2 regions of the Streptomyces sp. NPDC090442 genome follow, and region 1 is predicted to be linked to the other one. Evidence: riboswitches for the same ligand, from Rfam matches in the RefSeq annotation. Region 1 holds a riboswitch; the other holds the start of a gene.
The links. A riboswitch is a leader RNA that binds a small molecule or an ion and turns the genes downstream of it on or off. The one in region 1 is predicted to bind glycine.
Positions count from the first base shown of each region.

Region 1 (9,547 bases):
GAGGTTGGAGTTGCCGGACTGGCTGATCGCCTTGCCGTGCAGGATCTGCTGGAGGTAGCCGTAGCCGGTCGGGAAGTCGGCGCCCCACTGCATCATCATCAGGCCGACGTTGTTGGACTTGTCGAACGCCGGCACCCCGGCGTAGTCCGAGAAGTACTTGCTGGTCGGGTACTGCTGGAGCTTGGCGTTGATGCCGATCTTCTTCAGCGAGCCGATGATCGAGGTGGCCGCGTCGACCTCGTCCTGGCGGTCGTTGCGGGCCAGGATGGTGGTGGAGACGTTGCCGGCGCCGCACTGCTCCCAGTGCGCCTTGGCCTGCGCCAGGTCCAGGTTGTCGCCGTTGTACTTCTGCGGGTACAGGTCGTACTTCTGGTAGCCGGCGATGTCGGTGGGCAGGACCGTGGAGGCGATGTCACCGCGGATCGGGCCGCCGAGCGCGGTCTGCACGGCCTTCTTGTCGATGGCGTACTCAACGGCCTTGCGGCACTCCAGCTTGTCGAACGGCGCGACCTTGGTGTTGATCGCGGTGTAGACCAGGCGTTGACCGAGCGCGTTGTCGGTGTTGGCCTTCTGGCTGGGGTCGGTCAGCAGCTGCGCCTGGGTCTGGCCGTCGACGCCGCGGCCGGCCATGTCGACCAGGGTGTTGCCGGACTGGAGGTCCTTGTCGATGGTCGACTGGGCGACCTTCAGGTTGAGCACGATCTTGTCCGGGAGCTGCTTGCGCAGCGGGTCGGTCGCGGCCGACCACTGCGGGTTGCGGACCAGGGTGAGCTGCTTGCCCTCCTGGTAGTTGGCGAACTTGTAGGAGCCGGTGGAGACCACGGACTTGGTGTAGTCCGCGCCCTTGTCCTTGGCCTGCGGGACGGGCGCGGTCTGCGGGGCGCTGACCAGGTAGTCGAACTCGGCGAACGGTTTCTTCAGGTGGAAGACGATGGTCTGCGCATCGGGCGTCTCGATGGACTTGAGCCCTTCCTTGCTCTTGTCCTTGTAGGGGCCCTTGTAACCGCCGTCGTTGTCCTGGAGGAACTGCTGGAAATAGTTCGGGCCCAGCGAGAGGGTGTCGCGGGAGAAGTTGCTGCGCTCCACCGCGTACTTGACGTCCTGCGAGGTGACGGGGGTGCCGTCCTCGAACTTGACGCCCTTGCGGAGCTTGTACGTCCAGGTCTTGCCGCCGTCGGCGGACTTGCCCATCGACTCGGCGAGGTCCGGGACCAGTTGCTCGCCCTTGGTACCGGGGCCCGGCTTGAAGGTGGTCAGCGGACGGGCGTACAGGCGGCTGAAGTTGTAGACGAAGGCGTAGTAGGTGTTGCCCGGGTCGAAGGACTCGGGGGCGTCGCTCATCGCGTAGGTGACGGTGCCCCCCTTCGCGTCCGAGGCGTTGACTATGCCCTTGGTGGCGGCGTTGGCCCCGGCGGAACTCTCCGGGGAACCCTTTCCGCTACAGCCGGCCAGCAGGAGGCCCGCGCTGGTGACGGCCGCGATGGTCGCGACCGGAAGTGACCTTCGCATGTGCTCGGTGTCCCCTTCGTTCGTCGAGAAACGTCAGATCGAAACGGCTTCGAAAACTGGTGCAGAGGTGGGGGGATGAAGGCCGGCGCCGGTCAGCGGCTGCGCGGGTCCAGCGCGTCCCTCAGTCCGTCACCGAGCAGGTTGAAGGCGAGCACGGTGACGAAGATCGCGAGGCCGGGGACGATCATGTACTGGGGGTCGACCTCGTAGTACTTGACCGCCTGGGTGAGGGTGCCGCCCCACGACGACTGGGGCGGCTGGATGCCCACGCCCAGGAAGCTCAGCGCCGCCTCGAAGAGGATGTTGGAGGGGATCAGCAGCGTCGAGTAGACGATGACCGGCCCCACGAGGTTGGGCAGGAGTTCCCGGAAGAGGATGAACGGGCCGCGGGCGCCCAGGCCGCGGGCGGCGGAGACGAACTCCCGCTCCCGCAGCGACAGGGTCTGGGCCCGCACGATCCGGCCCATGTAGGGCCAGTTGAAGAAGCCGATCACGAAGATCAACACCGAGATGTGCAGCGGCAGCCCGGAGAGCCCGAACGCGCCGCCCTGGAGCGACGCGGAGATCGCGATGGCGAACAGCAGCAGCGGGAAGGCGAGGAAGACGTCCATCAGGCGGCTGATGAAGGCGTCCACCCGGCCGCGATAGAAGCCGGCGATCACGCCGAGGACGGTGCCGATGGCCACCGACAGCAGCGTCGCGCCGAACGCCACCAGCAGCGACACCCAGGAACCCTCCAGGATCCGGGCGAGCAGATCGCGGCCGAACTTGGGGTCCACGCCCAGCAGGTGGGTAAGGCTCATCCCGCCGAAGTCGCCCTTGGGCAGCGTGGTGTTGGGGTCGATCAGGTCCTGGTGGGGCTGGTTGGGGTCCAGCCCGAACAGGTGCTGGAGCGGGCGGGAGAGGGCGGCGACCAGGATGAGCAGGACGACGACGATGCCGCCGGCCATGGCGACCTTGTCACGGCGGAAGCGCAGCCAGGCGATCTGGCCGAGCGAGCGCCCCTCGATGCGCTTGCTCTCGACGCCTTCCAGCACCGCTTCCGGCTGCGCCTGCGCAGCCGCGCCGGTGGTCTCGATCGGTGCGGTCACGGTGCTTTGAACCCCTCCCGGCCGACGGTGGCCGGCCTGTGCCCGCCGCGGTAGCGGCCTGGTGGTTACCCCACTGGTGCTCACCTGCCGCCATCTCGCACCGTACACAGGCGAGTTGGCGTCGCGGACGGGTCGTCTACTGGCGCAGGGACGCCGGTGGGGATGGCGCTCGTACACAGGACCGAAGTCCTTGGAGCGGGAGTCTTCATCCGAGTTGCGATCACTCACCAGCCCTGGTCGGGAAAGGATGCGCAACTGTGATGTGACCCGCAGCCTTCCGTCATGCGAACAACGGAGCGGTTTGAGCGGTGCACCGGATGGCCGAAAAGGCGTCAACTGCCGGTGGAATAAGGCCAATTCACCGAGGGAAGCAGGCGGGCGCCGGCGGGGGCGCGGGCGCCGCCGGGCTCAGTAGGCGCGGGGGTAGCCGTAGCCGTAGGCGGGTCCGGGAGCCGGCTGGGCGTAGCCGTCGCGGTCGAAGAACGGGCGGGCGCAGGCCCGCATCCACATGCCGACCGGGTCGTACTCGTCGTTCATGGCGACGGTGGACACCGGCAGGCCGTCCGGCACCGCGCCCATCGACTGCTGGATCAGCATCCGGGCGGCGTCCACCGACGGCTGCCCGGTGTCGTAGAGGTCCAGGCCGATCGCCAAATAGGGCGCGCCGAGGGCGGGTTGCACCCAGGCCCGGCGCAACGACCGCACCGGGGGCGTGCGGTGGGCGTGCTGCGCGAGCAGGGCGTAGAACTGGGGGATGTCGATGACCGGTTCGCTGATCCGCAGCGGACCGGCGGGCAGCCGGTCCAGGCCACCGGCGATCCGGCGCAGGTCGAGCCAGGGGACGCCGACGCCGCCGCCGGGGGCGTGCGGGTTGAGCCACAGGCCCCAGCGGTCGGGGAAGAGGGAGGCGGCGATCTCGGGTCCGGTGACGACCTCGTGGTCGCGGGTCCAGCCGGAGGCGGCGAGCTCGGCGGCGGAGGTGACGCAGGGGGCGTAGCCCAGCCCGTCGACCTCCATGTTCCCGTACTGGGCGTCGGGTTGACCGGCCCGGCCGTGCCACAGGAGCATCCAGACCTGCCCGTGCGCGAGGGCACTCAGCATCGCCTCGTAGGCGTCGTAGCGCCCGGGCGAGACCTGCCGCAGCATCTGCTCGACCTGGTCGGCCGCCGCCGCTCCCTGTTGCGCACCCGCGCTCACGTGGTCCGTCCCTCCTCCCGGCCGGGCGCCCGCCCGCCCGTCGTCCCACCAGCTTACGAGTGGTCCCGGGTGTAGAAGGGCCGCACGCGCTCCAGCATCCAGTCGGCGACCGGGTCGCCCTGGGCGACGTCGAGCAGGACGAGCTGGACCGGCCAGGGCACCGGGACCTGACCGAGGGCCTGCCCGAGGGCGGCCAACGCCTCGTCGCGGGCGGTGCCGTCGTGCAGCCGCTCGGGGGCGACGTCGAGTTGGACGCCGACGAAGAGCGCCGGCGTGTCGCCCTCGACGGCGGCCAGCGCGCGGCGGGCGGCCAGCACGATGCCGGCGGCGGAGAACTCCAGGCCGGCGGCGGCCAGGAAGTCCACCGGCTCGTCCTGCCAGTCCGGTTCGAAGAGCCGCACCCGGGCGCCGGCGGTCTGCGGGCCGTCCAGGTCGGTCCGTCCGGAGCGGCACAGCTCGGCGACCGCGGGCGGCGGCAGCGGGACGCCGACGGTGCCGTCCGGGTTGACCGCGAGGCCGACCAGCGGCGGCAGGCCGCGGGCGAACTCCCGGGCGGGCGCGACGGTGTAGGACAGGTGCGCGCCGACGACCCGCCGGAACTCCTGCTCGGAGCTGAAGACCGGGACGTAGGCGGCGCCGCCGATCTCGACGGTCGGCACGTCGAGGCCGGGCGCTCCCAGGCCCGCGCGGTCCGGGCCGCCGCCCTCGGGCAGCGGCACCCACACCCGGCTGCGGCCCAGCACCTCGACGATCCGGCCGCCGGCCTCGGGGTGCCCGACCGAGGCGGCCAGCACCTCCTCCAACTCGTTGGCCGGCCAGGCCGCGTGCGGTATTCCCTCGTCCGGGAAGTTCCCCGGCACCGGACCGCCGTGCTGCGGTTCATTGTCCGGATAGTTCATCTCACCCACCCATTACTGGCCGCGCTGCCCGGCCGACTTCGCAGGGGCGGTCCGCGGGCCCGCCCAGTGGATCAGACCCTAACGGGCGACCTGCGGGTCATCGAAGCCGGTGGCGGGGGTGCGACCGGTCAACCGAAGGTGACGCGCGCCAACTCCCCCGCCGAACGCCGGTCCAGCAGCACCACGGAGCGCACGCCCTTCGGGAGCCGGGCCGCCCCGACCCGGGCCACCAGGCGGCGCACCGCCCGGCGGTGGCGGGCGAAGGCGTACCGCGACACCCCTCGGCCGCGGGCCCGTTGGCCACCGCGGGCCACCACGGGCGGCACGTCGAGGAGGACCAGGTGCAGCCCCCGGCCGCCGCGCCGGGCCGCACGGGCCAGCCAGCGGCGCACCCACGGCCACGTCCCGCAGTCGTGCACCACCACGCTGCCGCCGGAGCGCAGCGCCCGATGCAGCGCGCGGTAGTGCGCGACCCGGACCAGCGGTCGGTAGAGGGCGTAAGGCAGGCGGTGCAGCCGGCCGTCCTCCCAGTGGTCGCGGGCGTCCTGGGAGTCGACGCGGTGCACCGGGGCGCCGCGGTCGTCGCGCGCGGGCACCACCCGTCGCATCAGGGTGCTCTTGCCGCTGCCCGGCAGGCCGGAGACCACGACGAGGTCGCCGGGCGGGAAGCGGAGCACGGGGTGCGGGGGTCGGCCCGGGCCCCGCAGGTCGGTGCAGGGCGGCCGGTCGGCGGGGCGGCGGGGGCGCGGCTCCCTGGGGCCGCGCAGGGCCGGCTCCGGAACCGGGGTTTCCGGGGGCGCGGCCCCCACCGTCCTGACGTCCGTCGCCTCGCCGTGCACCGTGCGCGCCCCTCCCCGATGGCCCCGGACCGGGTTCCGCCCCGGCCTCCCGCAGCCCGTGCAGAGTGTCAAGAAAAGGTAATCCGTAGCAAGGGAGGGTCAAGGAGCGGCAAGGGACACGACCGGAGCGGGGGAGGCCGGCGGGACGTCGCGACCGGGATGACCGGGAACGGAGCCCCGGCCGGGGCTCCTATAACGGGCGATCCCGTGTAATGATGTGGCCGCCACGGGCGGGCTCGAACGTCAACTCGTGGGCAGTCAGCCAATTCCATACCGGCCGCTTGAATCCGCGCGGGAGAGTCCCCGGCCGCCACGGCGGGGCGCCGAAGGAGCAAGTCCTCCCTTGAATCTCTCAGGCCCCTATACCGCGCGGGCGAGGCAGATCTGAAAAGCGAGTCGCGGCCCGGCCGACGGGACGGCTCCACCCAAGGTGCAAACCGGGCCCGTCCGCGGGATCCCGGTGAACCTCTCAGGTTCCGATGACAGATGGGGAGACCGTCTTGTCACCCATGCCCGGGAGCCCGAAAGCGATGACCGAAGCCCCCCGCCGCACCGCGCTGGACGAAACCCACCGCGCGCTCGGCGCGACCATGACCGACTTCGCCGGCTGGGACATGCCGCTGCGTTACAGCAGCGAGCGCGAGGAACACCTCGCGGTGCGCACCCGCGCCGGCCTCTTCGACCTCTCCCACATGGGCGAGCTCACCGTCACCGGCCCGCAGGCCGGCGCCCTCCTCGACCACGCGCTGGTCGGCAACCTCGGCGCCCTGAAGGTCGGTCGGGCCCGCTACACCATGATCTGCGCCGCCGACGGCGGCATCCTCGACGACCTGATCGTCTACCGCCTCGGCGAGACGGAGTTCATGGTCGTCGCCAACGCCTCCAACGCCCAGGCGGTGCTGGACGCGCTGATCGACCGGCAGGCCGGCTTCGACGCCGCCGTCCGCGACGACCGGAACGCCTACGCGCTGCTGGCGGTGCAGGGCCCGGAGTCCCCCGGCATCCTCAAGAAGCTCACCGACGCCGATCTGGACGGGCTGAAGTACTACGCGGGGCTGCCCGGCACGGTCGCCGGCGTCGAGGCGCTGATCGCCCGCACCGGTTACACCGGTGAGGACGGCTTCGAGCTGTTCGTCCGGCCCGCGGACGCGGTCGCCCTCTGGACCGCGCTGACCGCGGCGGGCCAGGACGTCGGCCTGGTCCCGTGCGGCCTGTCCTGCCGCGACACCCTGCGCCTGGAGGCGGGGATGCCGCTGTACGGACACGAACTGACCACCGCGCTCACCCCGTTCGACGCGGGCCTGGGCCGGGTCGTGAAGTTCGAGAAGGAGGGCGACTTCGTCGGGCGGGCGGCGCTCACCGCGGCCGCCGAGCGGGCCGAGCAGTCCCCGCCGCGCAAGCTGGTCGGCCTGGTCGCCGAGGGCCGCCGGGTGCCGCGCGCCGGCTACCCGGTCGTCGCCGCCGACGGCACGGTGATCGGCGAGGTCACCTCGGGGGCGCCCTCCCCCACCCTCGGCAAGCCGATCGCCATGGCCTACGTCGACGCGGCGCACTCCGCGCCCGGCACCGAGGGCGTCCGGGTGGACATCCGCGGCACGCACGAGCCCTACGAGGTCATCGCGCTGCCCTTCTACAAGCGGCAGAAGTAGCGGGCGGCGCCGGCCGGTCCGCGGTGCTCGCCGCGGACCCGCGCCACCGTGCCCGGCGCCACCCGTCTCACAGGGCAAGACCCCATGCACGACCACACCCCCGCGTACAGGAGAATCGAGCCATGGACAACCCCCAGCAGCTGCGCTACAGCAAGGAGCACGAGTGGCTGTCGGCCGCCGAGGACGGCGTCTCGACGGTCGGCATCACCGAGCACGCGGCCAACGCCCTCGGCGACGTCGTCTTCGTGCAGCTCCCCGAGGTCGGGGCCACCGTCACCGCGGGCGAGTCCTGCGGTGAGCTGGAGTCGACCAAGTCCGTCAGCGACCTCTACTCGCCCGTGACCGGCGAGATCACCGAGGTGAACGAGGACGTCGTCACCGACCCCTCGCTGGTGAACTCCGCCCCGTTCGAGGGCGGTTGGCTGTTCAAGGTGAAGCTCACCGGTGAGCCGGAGGACCTGCTCACGGCCGACGCGTACACCGCCTTCACCGCCGGCTGACACCCCGGCCCCGGCCGCCACCGCTCGGCCGGGGCCGCGGCGCCCCGCCCGCTCCGTCACTCTCCAGGAAGTCTCATGTCGCTTCTGAACAGCTCCCTGCACGAGCTCGACCCCGACGTCGCCGCCGCCGTCGACGCCGAGCTCCACCGTCAGCAGTCCACCCTCGAAATGATCGCGTCGGAGAACTTCGCTCCGGTCGCCGTCATGGAGGCCCAGGGCTCGGTCCTCACCAACAAGTACGCCGAGGGCTACCCGGGCCGCCGCTACTACGGCGGCTGCGAGCACGTCGACGTGGTCGAGCAGATCGCCATCGACCGGATCAAGGCGCTCTTCGGTGCCGAGGCCGCCAACGTCCAGCCGCACTCCGGCGCGCAGGCCAACGCCGCCGCGATGTTCGCGCTGATCAAGCCGGGCGACACCATCCTGGGTCTGAACCTCGCCCACGGTGGGCACCTCACCCACGGCATGAAGATCAACTTCTCCGGCAAGCTGTACAACGTGGTGCCCTACCACGTCGACGAGAAGACCAACCTGGTCGACATGGAGGAGGTCGAGCGCCTCGCCAAGGAGCACCGCCCGAAGCTGATCGTCGCCGGCTGGTCCGCCTACCCGCGCCAGCTCGACTTCGCCGCCTTCCGCCGGATCGCGGACGAGGTCGGCGCGTACCTGATGGTCGACATGGCGCACTTCGCCGGCCTGGTGGCCGCGGGCCTGCACCCCTCCCCGGTGCCGCACGCCCACGTGGTGACCACCACCACCCACAAGACGCTGGGCGGCCCCCGCGGCGGTGTCATCCTGTCCACCGCCGAGCTGGCCAAGAAGATCAACTCCGCGGTCTTCCCCGGTCAGCAGGGCGGCCCGCTGGAGCACGTGATCGCCGCCAAGGCGGTGTCCTTCAAGGTCGCCGCGTCGGAGGAGTTCAAGGAGCGCCAGCAGCGCACCCTGGACGGCGCCCGGATCCTGGCCGAGCGCCTGGTCCAGGACGACGTCAGGGAGCACGGCGTCTCGGTGCTCTCCGGCGGCACCGACGTCCACCTCGTCCTGGTCGACCTGCGCGACTCCCAGCTCGACGGCCAGCAGGCCGAGGACCGCCTCCACGAGGTCGGCATCACCGTCAACCGCAACGCCATCCCGAACGACCCGCGGCCCCCGATGGTCACCTCCGGCCTGCGGATCGGCACCCCGGCCCTGGCCACCCGCGGCTTCACGGCCGAGGACTTCCGCGAGGTCGCCGACATCATCGCCGAGGCGCTCAAGCCCAGCTACGACCGCGAGGCCCTCAAGGCCCGGGTCACGGCCCTGGCCGAGAAGTACCCGCTGTACCCGTCGCTGTGACGAACCGGTCACCGGGGCGCCACGGCCCCCGGTGACCCTGCGGCGGGCCGCCCCTCCGCGGCCCGCCGCCGCACCGCGCTCCGGGCCGAACTACCCGGCCCGGAGCAGCCGTTGCCCTCACCGGACCGCCGGCCCGACGCCCCCCGCGCCCCGCCGCCCGTCCGGCTTCGCCCCCTCTGTTCCCCCACCCGCCCTCCCGGTTTCTCCCGGCCGCCGCCTCCCGTCCGGCGGCAATCCCCGGCGGGCGGGTTACGCTCGACAGTCGGGCCGGAAACACCCCGTCCTGCCCCGATCTGCGCAACCGTCCAACCCCGAGCAGACAAGGGAGTACCGCCCCCGTGGCCATCTCCGTCTTCGACCTCTTCTCCATCGGCATCGGCCCGTCCAGCTCCCACACCGTCGGCCCGATGCGGGCCGCCCGGATGTTCGCCCGGCGGCTCAAGAAGGACGGTCTGCTCGCCCAGACGGTCTCGGTGCGCGCCGAACTCTTCGGCTCGCTCGGCGCCACCGGCCACGGCCACGGCACCC
Region 1 is NZ_JBIVXW010000073.1:36,781-46,327, forward strand. Features, by position in the region: gene ACIQU6_RS35820 (ABC transporter substrate-binding protein) at 1-1,509, opposite strand, end outside; gene ACIQU6_RS35825 (ABC transporter permease) at 1,602-2,600, opposite strand; gene ACIQU6_RS35830 (enhanced serine sensitivity protein SseB C-terminal domain-containing protein) at 3,009-3,797, opposite strand; gene ACIQU6_RS35835 (enhanced serine sensitivity protein SseB C-terminal domain-containing protein) at 3,851-4,696, opposite strand; gene ACIQU6_RS35840 (AAA family ATPase) at 4,825-5,535, opposite strand; glycine riboswitch at 5,818-5,913, shown strand; gene gcvT (glycine cleavage system aminomethyltransferase GcvT) at 6,066-7,184, shown strand; gene gcvH (glycine cleavage system protein GcvH) at 7,307-7,684, shown strand; gene glyA (serine hydroxymethyltransferase) at 7,760-9,019, shown strand; gene ACIQU6_RS35860 (L-serine ammonia-lyase) at 9,358-9,547, shown strand, end outside.

Region 2 (9,547 bases), on a different contig from region 1:
CGAAGTGAGAGGCGACCAGCCATGCCGCTGCATGTTCCCCCTGCTCCCGCGCCCGCCCTACGCAGCATCCTCACCGCCCTCAGCTCCCCCAGCGCCGTCCGCGAGGCCCCGGCCACCGCGCTCCGCACCCACCAGGGGCCGTTGAGCCCCGACCACCCACTACCCATCCACGTCTGGGACGACGTCAGCCAGACCGGCCCGCCGCGCACCCGCCTCGCCGGCTGGCGCTTCCTGGTCCGCGGCGGGGGGCGCGCCGTGGCCGCCGCCGAGGCCCGGCTCACCGCCGACGGCTGGGCGTTCTCGCACTTCTGCGACGGCCCCTACGTCGCCGCGACCGAACGGGCCCTGGTGCAGGCCGAATCGCTCACCGCGCCCTACCAGCCGCGACTGCTCTCCGTACCGGAGCTGTACATGCTCACCCTGTGGCTGCATCACGACCTCTCCGCGGACGGCGCCGTCGGGTTGCCCGCCCCCGGTGACCTCCTGGTGCCGCTGGCCCCCGCCCCGCCCGGGATCGCCTCCCACCTCCCGCAACGGGTCGCGGACCTGCTGCCCCGCCTCGCCCTCCGGCTGGGCACTCCACCCCTGCTGCGCGAGCCGGCCTGACCGTTCGCGCGCACTTCCGACCGCCCGCGATCAGGACCGCGGAAGCACCACCCCGCGCGCCCGCTCTGCTCCCATGCGCCCCGTGACCGCCCCGGCCGCGGGGCGCACCACGTCGTCCGCCCCCTGCCCGCCGGTAGCGCGCCAATCCCCGGGGCGACAGGCTGATTTGGGAGCAACCGCCCGCACGGGTGACACGTCCGTATCGAGTGAGTACCGCTGCTGCGAAATCCCTGCGGAATCCCTTCCGTAGGGCAAGACTGGGACCGACAGAAACGGGGGAGCGGCCATGAACACCACATCGAGCCGCACGACGTTCACCACTCCGCAGCGAAAGACAACTTCCATGTGCCAGCATCAACCACCATGCCCATCAGCCGACTCCACGGACCGGGAGGCCGCGCACCTGGTGGCGCACCACCCGGAGCAAGGCTGGAGCCTGCTGTGCAACGGTGTCCTGCTCTTCGAGGACACCGGTGAACTGCTGCCGGACGGGCAGGTCATCGCTCCGCACCGACCGCTCGGCGCTCCCCGGGTCACCGCCGCCGCCTGATCTCCAGCGGCCACCCGGCACGTACACCAGGGCCCCCGGCGCATCCGCCGAGGGCCCTTTGATGTGGCCACCGGTCACCGGTGGCGGAGTTGCTCAGATGTCGTACTCGTCCAACGGGGGGCAGGAGCAGACGAGGTTGCGGTCACCGAAGGCGCCGTCGATCCGGCGCACCGGCGGCCAGTACTTGCCCGCGGCACCGACCCCGGCCGGGAAGACGGCCTCCTCGCGGCTGTAGGGGTGGTCCCACCCGCCGCCGAGCGCGCCCGCGGTGTGCGGGGCGTTGCGCAGCGGGTTGTCGTCCTTGTCCCACTCCCCCGAACCGACCTTGTCGATCTCCGCGCGGATGGCGATCATCGCGTCGCAGAACCGGTCGATCTCGGTCAGGTCCTCGCTCTCGGTCGGCTCGATCATCAGCGTGCCGGCCACCGGGAACGACATCGTCGGCGCGTGGAAGCCGTAGTCGATGAGCCGCTTGGCGACGTCGTCGATGCTCACCCCGGTCGCCTTGGTCAGCGGCCGGACGTCGATGATGCACTCGTGGGCGACGAGCCCACCGGGGCCGGCGTAGAGCACCGGGTAGTGCGGCTCCAGGCGCTTGGCGATGTAGTTGGCCGACAGCACCGCGACCTGGGTGGCGCGCTTGAGCCCCTCGCCACCCATCAGCCGGACGTACGCCCAGGAGATCGGCAGGATGCCGGCCGAACCCCAGGGGGCGGCCGAGATCGGCCCGACACCCGTGGCCGGACCCGCGGTCGGCTGGAGCGGGTGGTTGGGCAGGTACGGCGCCAGGTGGGCGCGAACGCCGACCGGGCCGACGCCGGGACCGCCGCCGCCGTGCGGGATGCAGAACGTCTTGTGCAGGTTGAGGTGCGAGACGTCGCCGCCGAACTTGCCCGGCTCCGCCAGGCCGACCAGCGCGTTGAGGTTGGCGCCGTCCACGTAGACCTGGCCGCCGGCCTCGTGCACCGCGGCACAGATCTGCGTGATGTGCTCCTCGAACACCCCGTGCGTGGACGGGTAGGTGACCATCAGGACGGCCAACTCGTCCCGGTGCTTGGCGATCTTGGCGTGCAGGTCCTCGGCGTCCACCTCGCCGTCCTCGCCGGTCTTGACGACGACGACCTTCATGCCGGCCATCACGGCGCTGGCGGCGTTGGTGCCGTGCGCCGACGACGGGATCAGGCAGACGGTGCGCTGCTCGTCACCGTTGGCCCGGTGGTAGGCGCGGACCGCGAGCAGACCGGCCAACTCGCCCTGGGAACCGGCGTTGGGCTGGATGGACACCTTGGCGTAGCCGGTGATCGCGGCGAGCCGCTCCTCCAACTCCTGGATGAGCGTGAGGTAGCCCTGCGCCTGGTCGGCCGGCGCGAAGGGGTGGAGCTGGCCGAACTCCGGCCAGGTGACCGGCTCCATCTCGGTGGTCGCGTTCAGCTTCATCGTGCAGGAGCCGAGCGGGATCATGCCGCGGTCCAGCGCGTAGTCCTTGTCGGCCAGCGTGCGCAGGTAGCGCAGCATGCCGGTCTCGGAGCGGTGCTGGTGGAAGACCGGGTGGGCGAGGTAGTCGTCGGTGCGCAGCAGCGGCTGCGGCAGGGCCTCGGCGACGGCCGCGTCCAGCGCGTCGATGTCGCCCCGGACGCCGAACGCGCCCCAGACGCCGGCCAACTGGGCGCGCCCGGTGGTCTCGTCGCAGGCGATGCCGACGAGGTCGGCGTCGACCTGCCGGAGGTTGATGCCGGCCTCGCGGGCGGCGGCGACGACCTCGGCCGCCCGACCGGGCACCCGCGCGGTGAGGGTGTCGAAGTAGGCGTCGTGGACGAGCTCGACACCGCCGTCCGTGAGTCCCTTGGCCAGGATCGCGGCGTAGCGGTGGGTCCGCCGGGCGATGGTGCGCAGCCCCTCCGGACCGTGGTAGACGGCGTACATGCCGGCCATGACGGCGAGCAGCACCTGCGCGGTGCAGATGTTGCTGGTGGCCTTCTCGCGGCGGATGTGCTGCTCACGGGTCTGCAGCGCCAGCCGGTACGCCTTGGCGCCGTCGGCGTCCACGGAGACACCCACCAGGCGGCCGGGCAGGCTGCGGGCGTACTGCTCGCGGACGGCCATGAAACCGGCGTGCGGACCGCCGAAGCCCATCGGGACGCCGAAGCGCTGGGTGGTGCCGACCGCGATGTCCGCGCCGAGCTCACCGGGCGGGGTGAGCAGCGTCAGCGCCAGCAGGTCGGCGGCGACGGTGACGACCGCGCCCAGCTCGTGCGCCCGCTCGATGACCGCCCGCGGGTCACGCACCACACCGGACGCGCCCGGGTACTGGAGCAGCACACCGAAGACGCCCCGCTCGGCGATCTCGTCCGGGATGCCGTCCGAGAGGTCGGCGACCACGACCTCGACGCCGGTCGGTTCGGCGCGGGTCTGGATCACGGCGACGGTCTGCGGCAGACAGTCCGCGTCGACGAGGAAGACGCCCTGCTTGACCTTGCCGACCCGGCGGGAGAGCGCCATCGCCTCCGCGGCGGCGGTGCCCTCGTCCAGGAGGGACGCACCGGAGGTCGGCAGTCCGGTCAGGTCGGCGACCACGGTCTGGAAGTTCAGCAGGGCCTCCAGGCGACCCTGCGAGATCTCCGGCTGGTAGGGCGTGTAGGCCGTGTACCAGGACGGGTTCTCCATGACGTTGCGCAGGATCACCGGCGGGGTGAACGTGCCGTAGTAGCCGAGCCCGATCATGGACGACAGGACCTGGTTGCGGTCGGCCAGAGCGCGCAGCTCTCCCAGGACCTCGGCCTCGGTGCGGCCCTGCGGCAGGCCGAGCGCCTCGGTGCTCTTGATCACGTCGGGGACGGCGACGGCGGTGAGCTCGTCCAACGACCCGAAGCCGACCTGCGCGAGCATCTTGGCCTGCGCCTCGTGGTCGGGGCCGATGTGCCGGTGCTCGAACGGGGTGCCGCGCTCCAGCTCGGACAGGGGGATGCGATTGGTGGTCATCGTGCGGGGGCCTCCTGGTCACTACGACCTGCGAGGGGCACCACGGCGCTGGTGCCCGGACGGCCTCCCCCTCTGTCATCGCAACCTGAGAGCTTCACCGGCCCGCGGGCTGCGGTCCGGCTTTCACCGTCGGTGAGGAGGGGTTCCGGCATGGTGCCTGACCGTGGCCCGCCCTGCTTTCCAGAGTGACCTCGTCCATGCGGTACGTGTGCCTGAGAGATTCCGGGGAGGATTTGCTCCTTCGGCGCCCTGCCGCGAACGACAAAGGACTCTCCCGCACGGGGTCGACGGCCAATCGCCAGCCTACCAGCGCACTGCTGGAACGATCCTTCGAGTGGCCGAGGCACGCAATGTGCCGTTTCGTAGTTGTCACAAGGCAGTTGCGACCAATTGGAGGGACCGTGCAAGCCGATATCGATCCCCGGAGCCTGATCGGCCGCAAAGCGTTCGACCGCAACGGCGCGAAGATAGGGACCGTCGACGAGGTGTACCTCGACGACGCGACGGGCGAGCCGGAGTGGGCGGCCGTCCGCACCGGCCTGTTCAGTCGGGACGCCTTCGTCCCCCTGGAGCCGAGCAAGATGGTCGGCGAAAGCCTGCATATCCCCTATGACCGCAAGCTGATCAAGGACGCCCCCGATTTCGGCGTCGGCCGACACCTCTCCCCTGAGCAGGAACTCCAGCTCTACCACCACTACCGCCTGGATATCTCCTCACCCGCGGACTCCGCCGCGTCCGCCGGCGACACCGACTTCGGCCGGATCGCCGGCGCGGAAGACTGATCCGGCCCGCCCACCAGCGACAACGGCTCCCCCGGCCGCAGCGCCGGATCATCGACGGCAAAGGTCCGCACCCGCCCCGGTGCGGACCACGGCGTCTCGAACCGCACGGTCACCCTCCCCACGCCACTGCCCTGCACCCACCCGGCGCCGAACTCCTCGTGCACCACGTCCAGTCCCGGGTGCCAGCGCCGCGGCAGCTCCGGGAGCGCCTCCGGCTCACCGGCCGCCTCCCCCGCCGACTCAGTCGCCGCGACGGCCGCCTGCTCCTCCGCCTCCCGCTCCGTGGCGATCTGGGCGAACAGGTCCTCCTGCGTGAAGTCCGCCAGCCCGCTCACCCCCACGCCCAGCAGCCGGACCCCGCCCGTGGTGTCCACCGTCTCCAACAGCCGCACAGCCGCCTCCCGGACGACCGCCGGGTCGTCGGTCGGCCCACGCAGCGTCTCGGACCGGGTCAGCGTCGAGAAGTCGTAGTTCCGCACCTTGATCACCACCGTGCGCCCCGACCGACCGGCCTCCCGCAGCCGCGCCACGCACCGGTCGGCCAACCGCAACACCTCGGTCCGCACCCGCGTCCGGTCCGTCAGATCGACCTCGAAGGTGTCCTCCACCGACACCGATTTCGCGTCCCGTTCGGCCACCACCGGCCGGTCGTCCTGCCCCAACGCCATCGCGTACAACCCGGTGCCGTGCGCCTTGCCCAACAGCCGCACCAACTCCGCCTCGCCGGCCTCGGCGGTCTCCACGACGGTGTGTATCCCGGCCCGCCGCAACGTCTCGGCCGTAGCCGGCCCGACCCCGGGCAACGTCCGCACCGGCATCGGCCCCAGCAACTCCCGCTCGGTGCCCGGCTCGATCACCACCAGGCCGTCCGGCTTCGCCGCCTCCGACGCGATCTTGGCGAGCATCTTGGCACCCGCCAGCCCCACCGAACCGGTCAACCCCGTGACCGCCCGGATATCGCGCCGCAGTTGCTCCCCCACGGCCCGCGCCGCCGCCGACTCCGCTGGCACCCCGCCCGCCTCCAGATCGACGAACGCCTCGTCCAGACTCAACGGCTCCACGAGCGGCGAGAGCTCCCGCAGCAGCTCCATCACCGATTCACTCACCTGGCGGTACAGACCGAACCGCGGGCTGAGGTAAGCGGCGTTGGGGCACAACCGCCGCGCCTGCGCCGTCGGCATCGCCGACCGCACCCCGAAGACCCGCGCCTCGTACGAGGCCGTGGCGACCACTCCGCGCGGCCCGATCCCGCCGACGACCACGGGCTTTCCCCGCAGGCTCGGCTTGGCCGCCTGCTCGGCGGCCGCGTAGAAGGCATCCATGTCCAGATGCAGGATCGTCGGCGCACGTCTCACACCACTGATGCTGCCGCACACCACTGACAATGGCCCCGACTCCGGGCCGAGAACCGCCCGCCGGCCCTCAGCCGGCCCGGTTGCGCCGCCGCGCCAACTCGTCGTGCGGGTTCTTCCCGATCAGCGTCTCGCCGGTGTCCACCCGCTCCCCGTGGAGCTGTGACAGCGCGCCTTCCACGTCCCGCCACACCACGCCCACGGCGATCCCGAAGACGCCCTGGCCCCCCTGGAGCAGATCCACGACCTGGTCGGGCGAGGTGCACTCATAGACCGTCGCGCCATCGCTCATCAACGTCATCCGGGTCAGGTCCGCCAGCCCCCGCGCCCTCAAGTGCTGCACGGCGGCACGGATGTTCTGCAACGAAACCCCGGTGTCCAACAGCCGCTTGACGATCTTCAGGACGACGACGTCGCGGAAGCTGTAGAGCCGCTGGGTCCCGGAACCGAAAGCGGGCCGGATGCTGGGCTCCACGAGCCCCGTCCGCGCCCAGTAGTCCAACTGTCGGTAGGTGATGCCCGCCGCGGCGCACGCGGTCGGTCCGCGGTAGCCGATGTTCTCCGCCTCGCGGTCCCCCGACACCTCGGCGGCCTGCACCGGACCCCGGTTCGCCGCCGCGCCCGTGTGGAGCGGCAATGCCCCTTCCGCCGCCGTACCGTCGCCGGTGATTGCCACGCCGCCCTCCGTCCTCCACGTCCCGGACGGGACCTGCCATATCGACGGTATGCAGTCACTCGGGGTGCGTCAACGATCGCCGCGCTCGCCACGCCGAGTGATAATCACCCTACGAGTGGTTTCTCGTGACTTGTCACGGGGAAAGGATGGAAGGTTGGCCAGAAACAGGCGGTCGACCTGGCCGATCACTGGTTGGTGCCGAAGTCCTCGGGCGAAATCTGGTCGAGGAACTCGCGGAACTTCTCCACCTCGTCCTCCTGCTCGTCCGGGATGGCGATGCCCGCGTCGTCCAGCACACCGTCGGTGCCGAAGATCGGCGTCCCGGTGCGCAGCGCCAGCGCTATCGCGTCCGACGGACGGGCACTGACCTCGACTCCACTGGCGAAGACCAGTTCCGCATAGAAGACCCCCTCGCGCAGATCCGTGATCCGGACCTGCGTCAGCTCCTGGCCCACGGCTTCGAGCACGTCCTTGAAGAGGTCATGCGTCAGCGGCCGGGCGGGCACCATGCCTTGCTGGGCGAACGCAATGGCGGTGGCCTCTCCCGGACCGATCCAGATGGGCAGGTAGCGGTCGCCTCCCACCTCCCGCAGCAGCACGATCGGTTGGCTGGAAGGCATCTCCACCCGGACACCCACGACGTCGAGCTCGTTCACACAGCAACCCTAGGCCGTGCCCGGCCGGTTTGGGTAGTCGGGCACTCGTTTGCTCACGGCAGACGAACCCGCAGCGCGCTCTGCAACAGCGCCGCGTGCAACCGCACCGACAGCGTGGCCAGCTCCCGGACCGTGGCCTCTGCGTGCGCCCGGGTCTGCGGATTCCGGTGCCGCCGAAGGGGTGCCACGACCTGCTCGACGAGCCCCGCCTCGCGCTCCGCGGCCGCCTTCACGGCCCGCAGATGCCGGGGCTCCAAGCCGAATCGGCCGAGGTCCGCCACGAGTTTGGCGACCGTGACCGCCTCGATGTCGTAGCCCCCGTCCCCATGCGGGACGATGAGTCCGTACGACTCCCAGTCGGCGAGCGCCGCCTCGTCCACCTCGGCGGCGGCCAGCAGCTCCGCACGGCCGATCCGGGCGGTCGCCGGGCGCTCCTCGTCCGGATCGGACACGCCCTCGACCAAGTCGCGGGGCGGCGCCGCCGGAGCGGGCAGTTGCACCTGCTCGCCCCGCTCCAGGGCGTCCAGATGCTCCCTGATGACCTTCAGGGGGAGGTAGTGGTCCCGCTGCATCCGCAGCACGTTCGCCAAGCGCTCGACGTCCGCGGCCGTGAACTTGCGGTACCCGGAAGGCGTGCGCTGCGGCTCGACCAGCCCCTCGGCCTCCAGGAAGCGGATCTTGGAGATGGTGACCTCGGGGAACTCCTCGCGCAGCACGTTGAGCACCGAGCCGATGCTCATCGGCGTGCGGTCCGAGGAGGCGGTGCCGGACGAACCGGCACCGCCTGTCGGTGATTGGCGCATATGCCTTCCCTGACGGTCAGATACCGACGCCCCGCTGGCTCGCGTAGAAGACCAGGCGGTACTTGCCGATCTGCACCTCGTCGCCGTTGGCGAGGGCCACGGAGTCGATCGGCTCGCGGTTGACGTAGGTGCCGTTGAGGCTGCCGACGTCGGTGACCGTGAAGCGGCCGTCCGATCCGCGCCGGAACTCCACATGACTACGGGAGACCGTCACGTCGTCGAGGAAGATGTCGCCCTGCGGATGCCGGCCCGCGGTCGTCAGCTCGCTGTCCAGGAGGAAGCGGCTGCCCGCGTTCGGTCCGCGACGGACGATCAGCAGCGCCGAGCCCAACGGAAGGGCGTCGACGGCGGCCTGGGCCTCCGGGGAGAGCGCCGGCGACAGGTTCTGCCCGGTCGCCTCCGCGTCGTACGCCTCGATCCCCGAGATGGAGATCGTCGACGTCGTCTCCGAGGCCCGGTCGGGCGTTGCGCCCGGGCGCAACGGTGCACCACAGTTGGAACAGAACCGGCTCGCCTCGGCGTTCCGGTGCCCGCACCTCGTACAGACCAAGGTCGACCCTCCACCCGTGCGTGCGGCTGATGGTTCCTCGGAACCTATGCGGCCGGCACCGGAGGGGTCAACAGAACCCGCGCCGTGCCCCCCGGACGGACCGCCGACCTCATCACGGAACAGCGGACGGTTCTCCGGCGCCGCCTCTTCTTCCGCACGACGCGGAGCGCGGTGCCGCGCCGCACCGCCGTCGCCTTCCTGGCGCGCGCTCTTGCCGAACAGCTTTGCAAACAACTTCACGGGCGATTCCCCTTGTACGACACAGACCCGCCCGTGGGGCAGGACGAACCCTCGATGCACACACCGGCCGATCCGGACATCCTGTGAACGTCCGTGGCCTCCAGACAGTTTCCACCACACACCACACGCACGGTGCGTCGACCCCCCGCTACCTCATGCCCTTGCCGGGCCATCACCATACGTGGACGCCTCACTGGGATGACGACCGAGCGTAGTCAGGCCGCTTCGCCTGTCGCAAGGCATCCACCACGATCTTCTCTTGCCGGGACACAGACACCTTGGCCTGCTCCTTTTCCAGCGTCTGGACCACACCGCCGGGGATGTTGAGCGCCGGTTCGAGATCCTCCGGCTTC
Region 2 is NZ_JBIVXW010000115.1:5,624-15,170, reverse strand. Features, by position in the region: gene ACIQU6_RS41880 (hypothetical protein) at 22-606, shown strand; gene ACIQU6_RS41875 (DUF5999 family protein) at 950-1,156, shown strand; gene gcvP (aminomethyl-transferring glycine dehydrogenase) at 1,250-4,135, opposite strand; glycine riboswitch at 4,326-4,422, opposite strand; gene ACIQU6_RS41865 (PRC-barrel domain-containing protein) at 4,537-4,917, shown strand; gene ACIQU6_RS41860 (DNA polymerase IV) at 4,830-6,272, opposite strand; gene ACIQU6_RS41855 (MerR family transcriptional regulator) at 6,340-6,945, opposite strand; gene ACIQU6_RS41850 (bifunctional nuclease family protein) at 7,131-7,601, opposite strand; gene ACIQU6_RS41845 (MerR family transcriptional regulator) at 7,655-8,404, opposite strand; gene ACIQU6_RS41840 (FHA domain-containing protein) at 8,421-9,266, opposite strand; gene ACIQU6_RS41835 (DUF881 domain-containing protein) at 9,385-9,547, opposite strand, start outside.
Region 2: another riboswitch for glycine. It lies ahead of gcvP (aminomethyl-transferring glycine dehydrogenase); the one in region 1 lies ahead of gcvT (glycine cleavage system aminomethyltransferase GcvT).